2 regions of the Streptomyces sp. 71268 genome follow, and region 2 is predicted to be linked to the other one. Evidence: riboswitches for the same ligand, from Rfam matches in the RefSeq annotation. Region 2 holds a riboswitch; the other holds the start of a gene.
The links. Region 2 has a riboswitch for cobalamin ahead of OYE22_RS31125 (ABC transporter substrate-binding protein). Riboswitches for the same ligand answer to the same signal wherever they lie in the genome.

Region 1 (7,466 bases), 6.0 Mb from region 2:
GTGCATGGTGCGCAGGGCCCGCGCGTTGTCGGCGGGGTCCTCGAAGTAGCCGAACGAGGTGAACATGTTCAGCACCACGTCGAATGCGCCGGGTTGGGCGTACGCGCGTACGTCGGCCTCCACGTACGTGGCCGGCGCCGAGCGCTCGGCCGACAGCGCGCGGGCCCGTTCCAGCATGGCCGGGCTGCGGTCCACGCCGGTCACGGCGTAGCCGCGGCGGGCCAGCGGCACGGTGAACACGCCCGGCCCGCAGCACAGGTCGAGCACGCGTGCCCCGGCGGGCAGGTTCAGCAGCGGTGAGGTGTCCAGGAGGTCCTCGGCCTGGGTGAACCGCTGGTCGGAGAAGAGGAAGTCGTAGAACTCGGTCCAGAAGTCATCGTCCTGGAACCCGCCCGTGTGTGTCATGGGGCTTCGGTGCTCCTTCGGTGTCGCCGGGTTGGTCGGGGGACGTCGCCGTACGGCCGCGCAGCGCGAGCAGCAGCGGGGGGAGCAGCAGGCACTGGGCCGAGGCCAGGAGCCAGAACCAGCCGGTGTCGCCGGCGCGTTCGCCGAGGCCGTACAACTGGCCGCCCAGGACGCCGCTCGCGCAGGCGCCCAGGCCCGCGGCGAGCCGTTGCTGGCCGAAGACGACCGCGTCGGAGCGGTCGCCGCGGCGCAGGGCCTCCAGGTCGTTCTTGAGGAAGAGCACGATGTCGCCGAGGGTGATCAGCGCCCCGCCGGCCAGCAGCGCCGGCCGGGTGCCAACGGCCAGCACGGCCAGGCCCACGGCCAGGCCGGCGAAGCCGACGGCGAGCGCCAGGGCGTACGGCATGCGCCGGATGAGCCCGGAGGCGAGCGGCTGGACGACGATGACCAGCGCGAAACAGAGCAGCAGCACCAGGCTGTAGAACTCGCTCGAAGCCCGTTCGACCGCGTAGACGGCCAGATAGTGCTGGAAGTGGAAGTAGAGGTAGAAGGAGAGGGCGCACGCGGCGAACGGCAGGACGGGCAGGCCGGACAGCAGGCCACGCGGGGTGGCCTCGGTGGCCGGTCGCCGCTCGCCGTCGGGGGCGGGCAGCCGGGCGTGGCCCGCCGTGACCGCGACGAACAGCGCCGTGACGGCCAGGAAGAGCCACCCGGGCGAGGAGAGCACGAACGGCCCGGCGATCAGTGGGCCCACGGCCATGCCCGCGTTCAGCGCCGCGTTGCCCGCCGACAGGTACGCCGGGCGCCGCTCCTCGGCCACGCCGTGCACCAGGTACGCCTTGTTCGCCGGCAGGTAGAGCGCCGCGCCGCAGCAGGTGAGGATGAGCGCCGCGACGGCCAGCGGCGGCCACCGCAGCGCGAGCAGCAGGCCCACGAACCCGGCTGTGCGCACTACCAGCGCGCACAGCATGGTGCGCCGCAGCCCGATGCGCTCCGCGAGCGCCCCGCCCACGATCCCGCCGGAGAACTGCACGAGGGACGCCACGGCCAGCACAAGGCCGACGGCGCCAAGGCCCATGCCCAGCCGTTCGTGCAGGAACACCGACATGAACGGCAGCACCATGAAGCTGCCGAGGGGGATCAGGAAGGAGCTGAGCAGCAGGAAGCGCAGCGGGCCGTTGAGCGCGGCCAGCGCGGCGCGCGGGCCCTCGCGCGGGGGCTCAGCCATCGCCGGGCGGGTTCCCCGCCTGGTCGGGCAGGGGCGTCGTGCGTACGCGCAGGGTGTTGGCGGCGGCCACGGCCCGGTGCGTGGCGAGTTCGGCGGTCTCGGCCTCCGCGTAGACGATGCCCGCGTAGCCCCGGCTGTCCGTGAGGTGCTCGATCCGGTCGCCGGGACGCTTGGTCGGGTACCAGGCCGGCGCGCCCGGCATGTCCGCCAGCCGTTCCACGCCCGTGACCTCGGTGAACACGCCGGGCTCGGCCGGGTAGCCGAGGACGAAGGCGACGGCGGGCCCGCCGGGGAGTTCGGCGTCGAGCAGGCGGGGGCGACGGCCGACGGCCGCCTCGACCATCGCCTCGTACACGTTGGTGCCAAGCGCCCGGCACAGGCCCTCGCCGACCAGGGCGCCCCCGATGCGCGGGTTGACCTCCACCACCTCCGGGCCGTCGGTGGTGAGCACGAACTCCAGGTGGGCGAAGCGGTCGGTGTAGCCGATCGCGGCCAGCACCTGGTCCAGCCACCGTTCGAGGGCGTCCAGCTGCTCGGTGGGGAAGGCGACGGGGAACGCGGTGATCTCCTCGCGGAAGGACGGTTCCGCCGACATCAGCCGGCTGGAGACGCCGAGCAGTCGGGTGTGGCCGGCCCAGGTAAGGGTCTCGGCGCTGTAGACGGGGCCGCTGAAGTACGGTTCGGCGAACAGGCGGCCCATCAACTGACCGTCGGCGGCCCTGTCCAGCGCGGCCTGCCACTCGCTCTCGTCCCGGACCAGGTACACGTTCTGGCTGCCGGTGCCCGCCGTGTCCTTGAGCACGGCCGGCAGCCCCACCTCCTTCAGCAGCGCGGCCCGTAGCGCCCGGTCGCGCGCGGCCTCGCCGGCCTCCACGGCCCGCCCTCGGGTGAGGCCCGCCGCGTGCAGCCGGTTGCGCACGGCGGCCTTGTCGCGGGTCAGCCGCAACGCCGCGGCGTCGAGCCCCGGCAGGCCGAAGCGGGCGGTCAGCTCCGCGCCGACCAGCGTCCAGGTGTCGGTGGAGCTGATCAGGCCGCGCAGCCCGGGGGTGGCGGCCAACTCGGCGGCCACCCGCTCGGTGTCGAACGTGTCGACCTCCATGACGTCGAGCGCGCCGGCGGGTAGCCGGCCCAACTCGTACGCGTAGTACGACGGGTCGCGGGTCAGCAGCCGCAGCCGCTCGCCCAGCGCGTCGGCGGCGCGTACCAGGTGGCCCAGGCCGAAGGTGAGTGATTCCAGGCAGACCACGCTCATGCCGCCCGCTCCTTCCAGTGGGCCGGGCACGCGCCACGGTTCCAGGCCATCGCGGACCAGGGCATGGACATCTGCGCGGGGTCGGCGATCTCCACGGGTCCCAGCGAGGCGACGTCGAGGGCCTCGGCGTGCCGGGCGAAGACGCGCTCGACGTAGCGGTGTCCGGTGTCGGCGGCGATGATCAGGTGCAGCCGGTCCGGGTGGCGGCGGGCGTCGTCCGTGGCGGCCAGGTAGGCGGCGCCGGTGGACAGGCCGGCGAAGACGGCGTGTTCGCGCAGCAGGGCGACGGCGCCGGACAGGGCGTGTCGGAAGTCCATCCAGTGGATGGCGTCGTACAGGTCGTGCCGGACGTTGTCGAAGACGATCGAGGAGCCGATGCCCGCGATGATGGCCTCCGGGTCGTGGTGGTCCTGGCTGCCGAAGGTGACGCTGCCGAACGGCTGCACCCCCACCAGGCGCACCGACGGGTCCGTGCGCCGCAGGTGCGCCACGAGGCCGCCGGTCGAGGCACCCGAGCCGACGCCGCCGACCACGGTCAGCGGCTGGTCGGGGAAGGCCGCCGCGAGGGTGTCGGCGACCTCGCGGTAGCCGAGGTAGTGGATGGCGTCGTGGTACTGGCGCATCCAGTGCACGTCGGGGCGCTCGGCGATGATCTCGCGCACCCGCCGCACCCGCAGTTCCTGGTCGAGCTTGAGGTCGGCCGAGGGCCGCACCTGTTCCACGGTGGCGCCCAGTATTTCCAGTTGGGCGCGGGTGGTGGCGTCCACGGTGGTGGAGGCCACGATGTGGCAGCGCAGGTGGTAGCGGTGGCAGGCCAGCGCGAGGGCGTACGCGTAGATGCCGCTTGAGCTGTCGATGAGCGTCTGTCCCGGGCGCACCGTGCCCTGGTCCAGGAGGTGGCGGACGGCCGCGAGGGCCGAGTAGATCTTCATCGACTCGAAGCGGATGAGGACCGTGTCATCGGTGAGTCGGACGAGGTCGGGGACCTTCAGGGCGTCGGCGATGTGGGGGTGGATCACCCGTAGCCTCCTTGGGCGAATGAGCACTGGTGGCCGAGCGAGTGGAAGAAGGCGGACAGTTCGGACTTCGCTTCGGCGTGGGGACGGTGGGCGAAGAGGTAACCGATCAGGGAGCCGGTGTGGGCGACGAAGACCCCGTCGGCCCCGAAGCGCTCACGGTGGGCCAGCACGCGCTCGAACGTCCGCTTGGGCAGGACCTGTTGGGAGAGCGTGGCGCTGGTGGTCGCCGCCCGGGCGACGGCGGCCGGGTCGGCGGACTCGAATCCCTTGAGCAGGTCGGCCAGGCACCGCTCGTACTCGCTCGCCCGCCGCGCGTAGTGCCGCAGCAGCGGCGCGGTGACGGCGCTGGTGTCCACGGTGCCGGGCTCGGTGACGAACGCGGTGTGGAAGCCGATGTCGGTGCCCAGCGTGCGCACCACCTGGTGGCGGGCGCTGAGGTGGAGCGCGAACTCGTCGAGGAAGACGCTGTCGGCCCGCTCGATCGCCGCCAGCACGCCGGTCACCACGCCTTGGTCGTAGGGCAGGCCGAAGAGGCGGAACAGGCAGCGCAGCGTCGCCACGATGTCGGCGGTGGAGCTGGCCATCCCCACGCCGACGCGCAGTTCGGAGTGGGTGCGCCAGTGGCCGGGCGGCAGGCGCAGGCCGAAGTGGTCCAGGAAGAGACGGACCGCGCGCGCCGCTTTCTCGCCCGGCGGCAGCGCCCCCGGGCGACCGGCGCCCGGCGTGAAGTACGCCCAGGAGTGCCGGTCCACGGGGAACGAGACGAGGGCGATGTCCGGGGCGCCGCCGGCGCGCAGCGGCCCCTGGTACAACTCGCCCAGCGTGCCGTGACAGACGCCGGCGGCGGTGCGGGGGCCGGGAACGGCGCCGGGGCCGGGGACAGTGCCGGCGGCCGACGGGCCGCCCAGGGTGGCGGGGGGCGCCGACGGCGCGGGTCTGGGCGCGGCCGGGTGTGGCTCGGCCGGTGGCTGGCCCGGGCGCGGACTTCCGTGACCATGCACGCGTCCTCCCTCGTCGTCCCGCGCCCCGAGCGCCGACCGGAAGGGAGGGGGCGGTTCGGCGGGCGCGACGCCCGGTCAACCGCCTGTACCGCCGACCCAGTCCTCGAGGTCACCGTGCACAGCACGCGCGACAAGAGCGCGTGCGCAGTTGGCAGGTCTTCGGACTCGTGGAACACCTGCCGGACTTCCGACGGGCACCTACTGACCGCCGCGCACCGAGACCCTGGGGCCGGGCGCGCCGACGGCGTTCGCTCACACTCACCGTTGCGGGACAGTCCCGGACTCACACCGGGTTCCCTCTTGCGCCACGCCACTGGACGTGGCGCGAACCGACTGCGCGTATCAGCGTAGGGGCGCTCGCGCCACTTGCGACAGGGTGTGTTCCAGCCTTGTCCTGATGCGGCTGGGTGATGTGAGGCGAGTGGTGTGCGAGGTACGCGAGGGGGTTGGCCCGTCGGTGCCCTGGTCATCGGCGACCGCGTCGTGGCCGGTCAGCCGCGTCCGCCCGGGCGCGTACGGGACGTTGGCCGTACGCGCCGGGGGCGGGACGTGCCTCCTGGCGCGCGGCGCACGGCCTCGCAGGCGCCCGCCAACTGCGGTATCGCGCCGGGCCCGTGGGCACCCTGGGGCGCTCGGGCCCTGCGGGTCAAGCGGGTCGATTGAGCCGTGACCGAAAGGAAGCGGCCGCTGTGCCCGTGCGGGCACTCGCCGGACGGCCCTCGCGCTCGCGGTGCCCTCGATCCCGTGGCGGCTTCGCTCTCGCGGGAGCCGGCGCCGACCTCGCGGGCGGGCCGCCCGCGCCGCCTGGCGTCACCCCCTTGGCGCCGCGCCGTCCATGATCGATAGTTGCGCGGAACCGGTTGCCCCGCGACCGCCCCGCCACCCCTCGCCCTTCGGAGGCCCACCCATGGAAACGTCCACCCGCACGCGCGTGTCGGCCTACGCCATCGCCACCACGGCCGACCAACTGCTGTTGACGCGCCTCTCCGACGTCTCGCCCGTCTTCGCCCCCGGGCTGTGGCACCTGCCGGGCGGCGGCATCGACCCGGGCGAGCAGCCACAGCAGGCACTGGCGCGGGAGGTGTACGAGGAGACCGGCCTGGAACTGCTGGACGCACACCTGGTGGGCGCCCGGAGCTACGCGGCCGACCGACTCGGCGTGCGCTGGCACCTGGTGGGCCTCTTCTACGTCGTCACCCTGGCACCGGGCCCGTTGCGCGTCACGGAGCGGGACGGGGCGACCGGCGCGGTGCGCTGGCTGCCACGTTCCGGCCTCGCCCCCGCGACCCTGTCCCCGGCCGCGCGCGACGGCCTGGCCCTGCTCGCGACACCGGACGGGCCCGGTGGCCCGACCGGCCCGGCCGACCCGACGCCGGACGGGCACCCCGCGCCTCGGGACGCCTCAGCGCCGCGTCCCTGACCTCCGCCCCACGCCTCACGCCGCGCGTCCGCGCGCACCGCCCGGCCGGCCCGTCACTCAGGCCGCACCCTGGCCGGGCAGGTCGCTGTCGTCGATCCACGAGCCGTGGATGCCGCCCGGAACGCGGTGCGGGAGCTCGACGGTCGCCAGCGGGCGCGCCCCCAGGTCGGCGGCGTCGAGGACCAGGAGGCGCGAGGTGTCGTCGGCGAGGTCGCTGACGAGGGTCAGCAGATAGCCGTCGTCCTCACCGGTGCTCCCGTCGGCCGGTACGAACACCGCCTCGCCCGGCATCTGCCCCGGCCCCAGGCGCGCCAACTCCCGGGCGCCAGCGGCGTGGTCGTACTTGACGACGGCGTACCCGGTCAGCTCCGGCCCGGGGAACGCGACCCCGTACGTGAACCGGTTCGCGCTCCCGGCGAACTCCTCGTTGATCGTCGGGAACTCGCTGACCAACCCGTCCAGCGGCTGTTCCGTGGCGCGCCCGGTGGCCGGATCGAGGACCCAGCGGTGGGCGGTGGCGCCGACGACCGGATCGGGCGCGTGGCCGGGCGCCCCGGTCCACCACTTCCAGGACTGCTCCCACCCGGCGCGGTCGTAGCGCGGCCCCGTCAGGACGACGCGCCCCCGCTCGTCCTCGTACGCGTTGGCCACGTGCAGCAACGCCCCGGGCGCCACCTCGTACCACCGCACCACCGCCGGTCCTGAGCGGGGCATCACGCCGATGCGCGGCGGGTGGTCGTCGCTCCAGCGGTACGGGATGCCCGACGGCTCGGCGGGGTCGAAGACCACGGGGAGGTCGAGCCAGACGACGTGTCGCGCGGTGAGCCCGAAGTCGTGCATCAGGGTCGGACCGGCGCCGGGGACGACCTCGCTGCGCACGATCCGCCCCTGCGCGTCGGCGACGTGGTAGACGAGGTACGGCGGCACCGGGCCGTAGCCGAAGAAGTGCAGTTCGCCGGTGGCCGGGTCGGTCTTGGGGTGCGCGGTCATGGCCGTGGTCAGCGCGCCACCGAAGTCGAAGGCCCCGACCGTGTCGAGCTGGGGCGTGACCTCGTAAGGGAGGTTCGCCTCCTGGAGGGCGAGGATGCGGCCGGCGTGCTCGACCACGTGCGTGGCGGCGCTGCTGACCCGGGGGTCGGGG
Region 2 (7,466 bases):
GGAGGGGCGCTGCTGGAAGAGGCCCAGTGAGTCACGGTCGCCGTAGGTCAGGTTGCGCAGGCCGCTCTCCTGTAGGGCCGTGGCCAGGGCCACGATCTGGCCTCGGGCGGGGATGTTCATCGCGACGCCGGTGGCCTGGATCGCCTTCGCGTGGGGCACCTGCTCGGCCGGATCATCCAACCCCGGCACGGACACCGCCTCCGCGCTGCCACCGTCGAGGATCTTCTTCACCTGCGCGGAGACGGCCGAGCTGTCTACGCCTCGTGTGTCCGTGCTGGAGCACGAGGCGGTGGCGGTGCCGGCGCCAATGGCGAGGATCGGCACGATCAGCAGGAGCGGACCGCACGCGAAGAGCCCCAGGACGGCCCCGGTGGTCTTCTTCACCGCCTCCGCCGCCTCGCCGGGCGCAGGTAGCAACCGGGCAACGGTGCCGGGGCGGCGGGCGGGGGTATCCGGGCATGCGGCATGGCAGCGTCTCCTTACGGGTTCGTAGGAGGCGCGGTGCCGGCTTCTCGTGCGAAGCCGCCGGCACCGCGCCGCAGTGCACCCGCCCCTACGGGCAGGCCCCAGGGTCAGGGGAGTTGGTAGCTCCCGGACGCCGGTCTCAGGTCATGCGCGGCAGCCAGCCGCGCTCGTAATCTCAGGAGGTACATCGGTTCCCCTCACGACTGCTCGGCTGACGAGACGGTACGGATAAGTGCAGGTCAGCTGAGGCTGAGCATTGTTCTGGCCCGGTGACGTGGCGAGACAGTAGATCTGGATTCCGGCCGCGCCAAACGGCCCTCGGGCAGTTACACAGCTCGTTGGGCATGGCCGGACTTCGCAGCTAACCTCCGGCGCAACCCCGCTCCCAACCAGCGCCGCCACGCACTGACGACAGCGGGACCAGCCGCACCCGAAACGAGGCCAGCACATGAGCTACACGCTGCACCGAGGCGACGCCCTCACCGTGCTTAAGACCCTCCCGGACGAGAGCGTCAACGCCGTCATCACCGACCCGCCGTACAACTCCGGCGGACGCACCAGCTCTGAACGCACCAGCCGCACTGCGCGAGCCAAGTACGTCAGCGGCGACAGCGCACACGACCTGCGCAACTTCCCCGGCGAGAACCGCGACCAACGCAGCTACCGAAGCTGGCTGACCACCCTGCTCACCGAGGCGTACCGGGCCTCCACCGAGCACGCGGTCGCCGTTGTCTTCTCCGACTGGCGCCAGGAGCCGACCACCTCCGACGCTCTCCAGATGGCCGGCTGGACCTGGACCGGCACCATCCCGTGGGTCAAGCCCGCCAGTCGTCCCCGCAAGGGCGGGTTCAAGCAGTCAGCCGAGTTCATCACCTGGGGCGTCAAGGGCAGCCTGGCCAAGGACCGCGACCTCTACCTGCCCGGCCACTTCATCGCCTCCCAACCACGCAAGGACCGCGTGCACATTACCCAGAAGCCCGTCGAGATCATGCGGCAGCTCGTCCAGATCTGCCCCGAAGGCGGAATCGTCCTCGACCCCTTCACCGGCAGCGGCACCACAGGGGTGGCTGCCCTCCGCGAGGGACGCCGGTTCGTGGGGGTCGAGCTGTCCTCGCACTACGCCGACGTGGCAGAGCAGCGGCTCCGCGCGGAGCTGACGCAGGACGACCTCGTCCTGGCCGGACCGGAGTAGTGATCACGAGAAAGGGGAGCCCCATGCAGGCGGATCGCAGACGGCCAAAGGGCGGCTGGCGCATCGAGTAGCCGATGCGCCAGCCGCCCTTCTGTTGGTGTCAAACCGCCTCGAACGCCCGCCGGATCAACGGTGCCGCCTTCTCCAGGTCGGCGGCCGAGGTGAGGCGCACCTCCAGGTCTCCGGTCCCGAGGTGCCCGATGCCGCGCATGTCCCGGGTGAAACCTTCCACCGGCTCCACCGTCTCCGGGTCGAGTCTGAGATAGACCAGGATCGCCTCGCGCTTCGGACGGAAGATCACTGATGCCACGTTCACCAGCCGCCGGTAGGCGATGTAGTGGCGCAGCGGCGCTACCTCGACCTCGCCCCACGCCGTGAGCGCCTCGTCTACCTCCGCGTACAGGTCCCGCAGGCACTCCGGTACGAGGCCGGCACTCACCGACGAAGGAGCCATCGGGGCCGTCACCGCGACGTCGACCGCCGTCTCCCGCCGCCGACTTCGTCGAGACGAAGCAGCGGCCGAGGCACCGGGCGAGGAGTCGACCAGCAACAGGCTGAGCAGACCGCCCTCGAAGATCCGGTAGCGCACCAGGTCGATCCGCTCGGGCAGCCGCTGCACGGCCACACGGTCGTGGTGGGAGAAGCTGGCCGCGATGCAGATCATCCGCGGACGGCGCCAGTCGATCGACTCGGCAGCCTCCGCACCCAGCACCTTCCGCACGAGCGCTTCGAACTCGTGGTGCGCCGACTCCAGCCAGGACAGGTAGGAGACGGCCTGCGACAGCATCCCGCTGTCGGACCCTTTCTTGAACTCGATTACTACCGGGCTGCCGTTCTCATCCAGCCCGAGGGTGTCGATCCGGCCCCTGTGCCACGGGCCGGTCGGGTACTCCGACGCCAGGAACCGCACGCCGAGCATCGCCTCCAGCCCCGCCTCGACCCGCCGCTGCAGATCCACTTCCAACGCCACCGTCGAGCCCCGGAGCTCGATATCCCGACCAGTGGAGCTCTGTCGGAACAACAACAGCTCGGCCACCATCGCCCCCCGTCCGTGGTCAGTACATTAAGAGAAGCGAGATAGTGAGGCGGGTATTCTATACGGAGGGAGTCGAACGCGCTGAGAAGGGCGTGGTTCGAATGCGACGTCACGCATGCCCGGATGTGCGCGCAAAGGTCGGTTTGGAGTGCGTAGAGTGCGCTTGATGGAGCTCCTAGCCCATGCTCGTGCGAGGGTGGACACGACGAGCCGTGACATTAGCTACTCATGGTGCGTTCGAGGGTGTTGATCAAGCCGCCCATCGTGACCCCGAGCCGAGCGTTGTGGAATCCGCCCACAATGTAAGTGCAATTCTGCAGGGCGTGCGCGGCGACTTCGGGGAGTCGAGGCCCCCGTCAGACCGTTTCAGTCAGGTGGCTCGTCGGGGAGAAAGATGATCTGCGGGGTGCCCGTGCGCGGATGGGTGGTGACTTCCGCCGTCACTCCGTACACCTCGGCCAGGAGGCGCGGGGTGAGGATGTCGGCGGGCGCTCCGGAAACGGTGACTTCGCCAGCGTGCAGGACGTAGAGGCGATCGCAGTAGTAGGCGGCCAGGTTGAGGTCGTGCAGGGCGAGCAGCACGGTCGCGGGAAGACGGCGCAGTGCGCCCAACACGGACAGTTGGTGGCGGATGTCGAGGTGGTTGGTGGGTTCGTCCAGGACGAGGAGGGTGGGCTGCTGAGCGAGGGCGCGCGCGATGAGGACGCGTTGGCGCTCGCCGCCGGAGAGACGGTCGAAGGGGTGGTCAGCCAGGTGGGCGGCATCGACCGCGAGGAGCGCGGAGTCGATGAGGGCCGCGTCCTCGGGGGTGTCACCGGCGAGCAGCCGTTTGTGCGGGGTGCGGCCCATGGCGACGACCTCGCGGACTGCCAGATCGAAGTCGGCGGCCGAATCCTGCACCACGGCCGCCACGGTGCGAGCCAGTTGTCGCACTGGCACTGACCAGGCGTCGCCTCCGTCGACCCGGACCTGGCCGGTGTCTGGTCGCAGGACGCGGTAAACGGTGCGTAGAAGGCTGGACTTGCCGCTGCCGTTGGGGCCCACGAGACCGATGGTCTCGCCCGGACGGGCAGTCAGCGAGACGTCGCGCACGAGGTGGCGGGCTCCGGCGGTCAGCGTGACGCCGTCGACGCTCAGTTCGGTCGCGGTCATGCCACTCCTCGGCCGGTGCCGCGCCGGGCGTCCCGGCGCATCAGCCACAGGAAGAAGGGCCCGCCGCACAGGGCCGTGAGCACGCCGACGGGTATCTCCGTCGGCGCGGCGACCGTCCGGGCGGCGATATCGGCCCAGATGAGAAAGATTGCTCCGCCGAGTGCCGCCGTCGGCAGGACCCGGCGGTGGTCGCCGCCAACGAACAGACGCACGATGTGAGGCATCATCAGGCCGACGAAGCCTATCGGGCCGGCCGCCGCGACCAGCACCCCCGTGACGAGGGAAAGCAGGACGAACAGCCGGGCGCGGAAGCGGGCTACATCCAGCCCCATCGTCGTTGCCGCCTCCTCGCCGGCCAGCAACAGGTTGAGGTTGCGGGCCTGCACCATGAGGACGCCGACGCCGAGCAGCAAGGCCATGCTCGGCAACCACAGGGTGTCCCAGTTGACGCCGCCGAGACCGCCGAGGGTCCAGGCGAGGACCGCGCGGGCCTCGTTGCCTCGGTCGGTGGTGAGCAGCAGCAGGTCGAGCACGGCGGTCAGTACCGCCCCGATCGCTACTCCGGACAGCACTAGCCGCGACGAGGTGATGCGACCACCGGTGCGGGCGGTGGCGTACACGAGCAGGAGCGCGCCCAGGGCGCCTACGAAGGCGGCCACCGAGAGGGAGGCCGGTCCGAAGAGGGTGACTCCGAACACGATCACCGAGACAGCGCCGAGCGACGCCCCGGAGGAGACGCCGAGCAGGTACGGCTCGGCGAGCGGATTGCGTACCAGGGCCTGCAGAGCGGTGCCGATCACCGCGAGGCCGGCGCCGGTGACCGCGCCGAGCAGCACCCGTGGTGCTCGTACGTCCACCACGATGATCTCCCGGGCCCTTGTCCAGTCCGTCTGCTGCCAGTCGGCGCCCAGTGCGTGCGTCACGATGCCCCACACCTGGCTCGGCGGTATATGCACAGAGCCGATCGCGAGGCCCGCCGTACCGGAGACGACGAGCAGAGCGGCGAGTATCAGCAGCGTGACAGCCAGCCGCGTACGTCCTGTTGCTGCACCAGTGGCCTTCCGCCGTGGGACAGGCCGCTCGTCGGACGTACCAGGAGCGGCCTGGGTCACCGGAAGCTCTCGGGGTGTAGTCCGCGGGCCAGGTCGCCGACCGCGTAGGCCGAGCGGATGCCGACCAGTGTGGCGGTCAATGGCAGGACGACGAACCGCCTGTTCTTGATGGCCGGTACGTCGGCGAGCGCGGGCTGGGAGACCAGGAACTTCTTTTTCTCCTCGACGCTTCCGGCGCCGGCGTAGTCGTAGATAGCGATGACCTCCGGCTTGCGCTCGACAACCTGCTCCCACGAGACGTCACCAAAGACGTCGTCCAGGTCGGCGAAGGCGTTCTCGCCGCCGGCCAGGCGGATCAAGTCGGTGCCCAAGCTTTTGCCACCGGCGGTGAAGGCGCTCTTGTCGCCGCTGTCGTAGACGAAGACGGATACCTTGGGTTCGCCCTCAACCTCGGCACCGGCCTTGCTGACGCGGCTCTTCAGGTCCGTGACCAGCTTGTCGGCCCGGCCCGGGACGCCGAAGATCGTACCGATGGCCCGGATCTCGTCGTAGGTGTCCTTCATCGTCACCTGTTTCTTGCCGCAGTACTCGCGGTTGAGGTAAGTGTCGATGCCAGCGTCGGCGAACGCCTTGCGGGAACGACCCTCGTTCTCCGCGAAGGCGCTGCCGTATCCGCCGTAGACGAAGTCGGGCTCAGCGTCCAAAATTCTCTCGAACGACGGCTCTTTCTTCGCTAGTTCCGGAATCGCCTCGTATTCTTTCTTCAACTCGGGCAGGACGGCGGAGTCGGGAAACGCGGTGCCGACCATGCGGTCTTTGAGGCCGAGGGCGAGCATGAGTTCCGCCGGGTGCTGGTGGATGGTGACCACTCGCGACGGCGGCTTGTCGTATGTCGTCTCCATGCCACAGTTGTCGACGGTGACCGGGAAGCCCGAAGGCGCGGCTGTGGTGGCCCTCGCGTCCGCACCACTTTCGCCGGACGAACCGCATCCCGTAGTCAGCAGCACTGATGTCAGAGCCACGGCAGCGGCCGTGACACGAAGGAACCCGCGCGTGCGGGCATAGGGGTACAACTGGGACACGTGGTGCCTCCTGGAGTCCGCGCTCCTCGGGGTGGGCCCGCGACAGGCCGGTGTCCTGGCTCCCGGGGTTGGCGTCCCCTTCGCCTTCCCGCGCGGTGCGCGGTGGCGTGTTGCAGGGACGCTCCACGGTCACAGTGGCGGGACCGCGCCGGATTCGCACCGGCTTCCCGTCTCCCGTCGCGGCGATGACCAGGTGATCCTACGTTCCCCCAAGCCGACGGTAAAAGGGGCGTGTCGATCGCTTCACATGGATTCCCGGGGCCCAACGTCGGCCTGCGGCACGTGCGACCCTCCGGCGAGCCCGTTGCCGCCGAACTCGAGCAGTACGCGTGCTCCGCGGTGCGTCACGCTCGGCCTCAGCCGTGCGGCGACAGCGTCCGAGCGGTCGTCCTCAACGGGCTGCGCAGGCGATCAGTGCTGTTAAGTCAAAGCGCGCGCCGTGAGAAAATCGGCGAGTGATTATCGTCGCTGAAGGCCCTACTGCTGTAGGCAAGAGCCACTATGTGGCCACTTTTCCGTCTGCTCAAATTGTCGGCGAGAAACCGGGTCACGTACGCCCGCCTGACGTTGCGGATATCGACGGGGTGAGCCGTTTCTGGACTAGGCGCAGTGAGGAGCGCTGGGCCAGGGCGCTCGATCGTGAAAATGACCAAGGGCGCGCTGTCTGCGACACCGACCCTCTGAAGCTCCATTTATCCTGGACCCTGGCGCGTGCCGGCTTGTCCGCCACCGCCGATGAATTCACGCGCCAGTTGGAGCTCACTCGGTCGGCCATCACCAGGAAGACCCTAGGCGTCGCGGACCTGATCGCCTGTGTGACGCTACCCGAGGACGTTCTGCGGGAGCAGCGGAAGCGGGATATCTCCCGGCGGCGCCGCAATTTCGAGGTGCACGTACGGCTGGCTGAACCGCTGCGTGAATGGTATGCCACGCTGAATTCCGTCGACCCTGGTCGCGTGGCCTGGGAATGGCCGGATGTATCTCACTGGGTTGGTCGGCGTGAACGGTACGACCTGGACTTGTTCGACACCTGGATGGCGAAGCTCCCGCCCCTCTGAAACAGGTCTGATATCGCCCGATGCGGTTCTCGCTGGCGGTGCGAGAGGGGTGTGAAGGAGGCACGATGACGCACCCCGGTAGGGCGGGCCGGTGTGAGGCGCTCGTGCCGACCGTCGATGGGCCATGTCCGGCGACTTCTTCGACTTCCGGCTCGGTCTCTCCTTCTGGCCGTTCTGTCCGAGTCCGAGCAGTGCCAGTGCCGCACTGCCATGGACATCGCCTCGTCCCTGGACGGGGACACCGCTCGGGTAGCCGCCAACCACGTGTGTGGGTCATGCCAGCCGGGTTGGCGGTGCTGACGGCCCTTCGGCGGGCCGCGCGCCAGGCTCGGGCCCGTGCCCCGGCTCCGTCAAACACCGGGCGGCCGATCCCGAACACCGATGACCGGGCAACTTCGGGGGGCCGGCTTGGAGTAGTGGATTTACTAG

Region 1: another riboswitch for cobalamin. It lies ahead of OYE22_RS06620 (hypothetical protein); the one in region 2 lies ahead of OYE22_RS31125 (ABC transporter substrate-binding protein).

The regions. Positions count from the first base shown of each region.
Region 1 is NZ_CP114200.1:1,822,200-1,829,665, reverse strand. It holds gene OYE22_RS06640 (class I SAM-dependent methyltransferase) at 1-405, opposite strand, end outside; gene OYE22_RS06635 (MFS transporter) at 374-1,633, opposite strand; gene OYE22_RS06630 (ATP-grasp domain-containing protein) at 1,626-2,885, opposite strand; gene OYE22_RS06625 (cysteine synthase family protein) at 2,882-3,904, opposite strand; gene OYE22_RS06620 (hypothetical protein) at 3,901-4,905, opposite strand; cobalamin riboswitch at 5,038-5,254, opposite strand; gene OYE22_RS06615 (NUDIX domain-containing protein) at 5,813-6,325, shown strand; gene OYE22_RS06610 (carotenoid oxygenase family protein) at 6,383-7,466, opposite strand, start outside.
Region 2 is NZ_CP114200.1:7,805,756-7,813,221, forward strand. It holds gene OYE22_RS31100 (C40 family peptidase) at 1-384, opposite strand, end outside; gene OYE22_RS31105 (site-specific DNA-methyltransferase) at 914-1,657, shown strand; gene OYE22_RS31110 (DUF5655 domain-containing protein) at 1,758-2,693, opposite strand; gene OYE22_RS31115 (ABC transporter ATP-binding protein) at 3,060-3,845, opposite strand; gene OYE22_RS31120 (iron ABC transporter permease) at 3,842-4,957, opposite strand; gene OYE22_RS31125 (ABC transporter substrate-binding protein) at 4,954-5,970, opposite strand; cobalamin riboswitch at 6,007-6,205, opposite strand; gene OYE22_RS31130 (hypothetical protein) at 6,435-7,037, shown strand.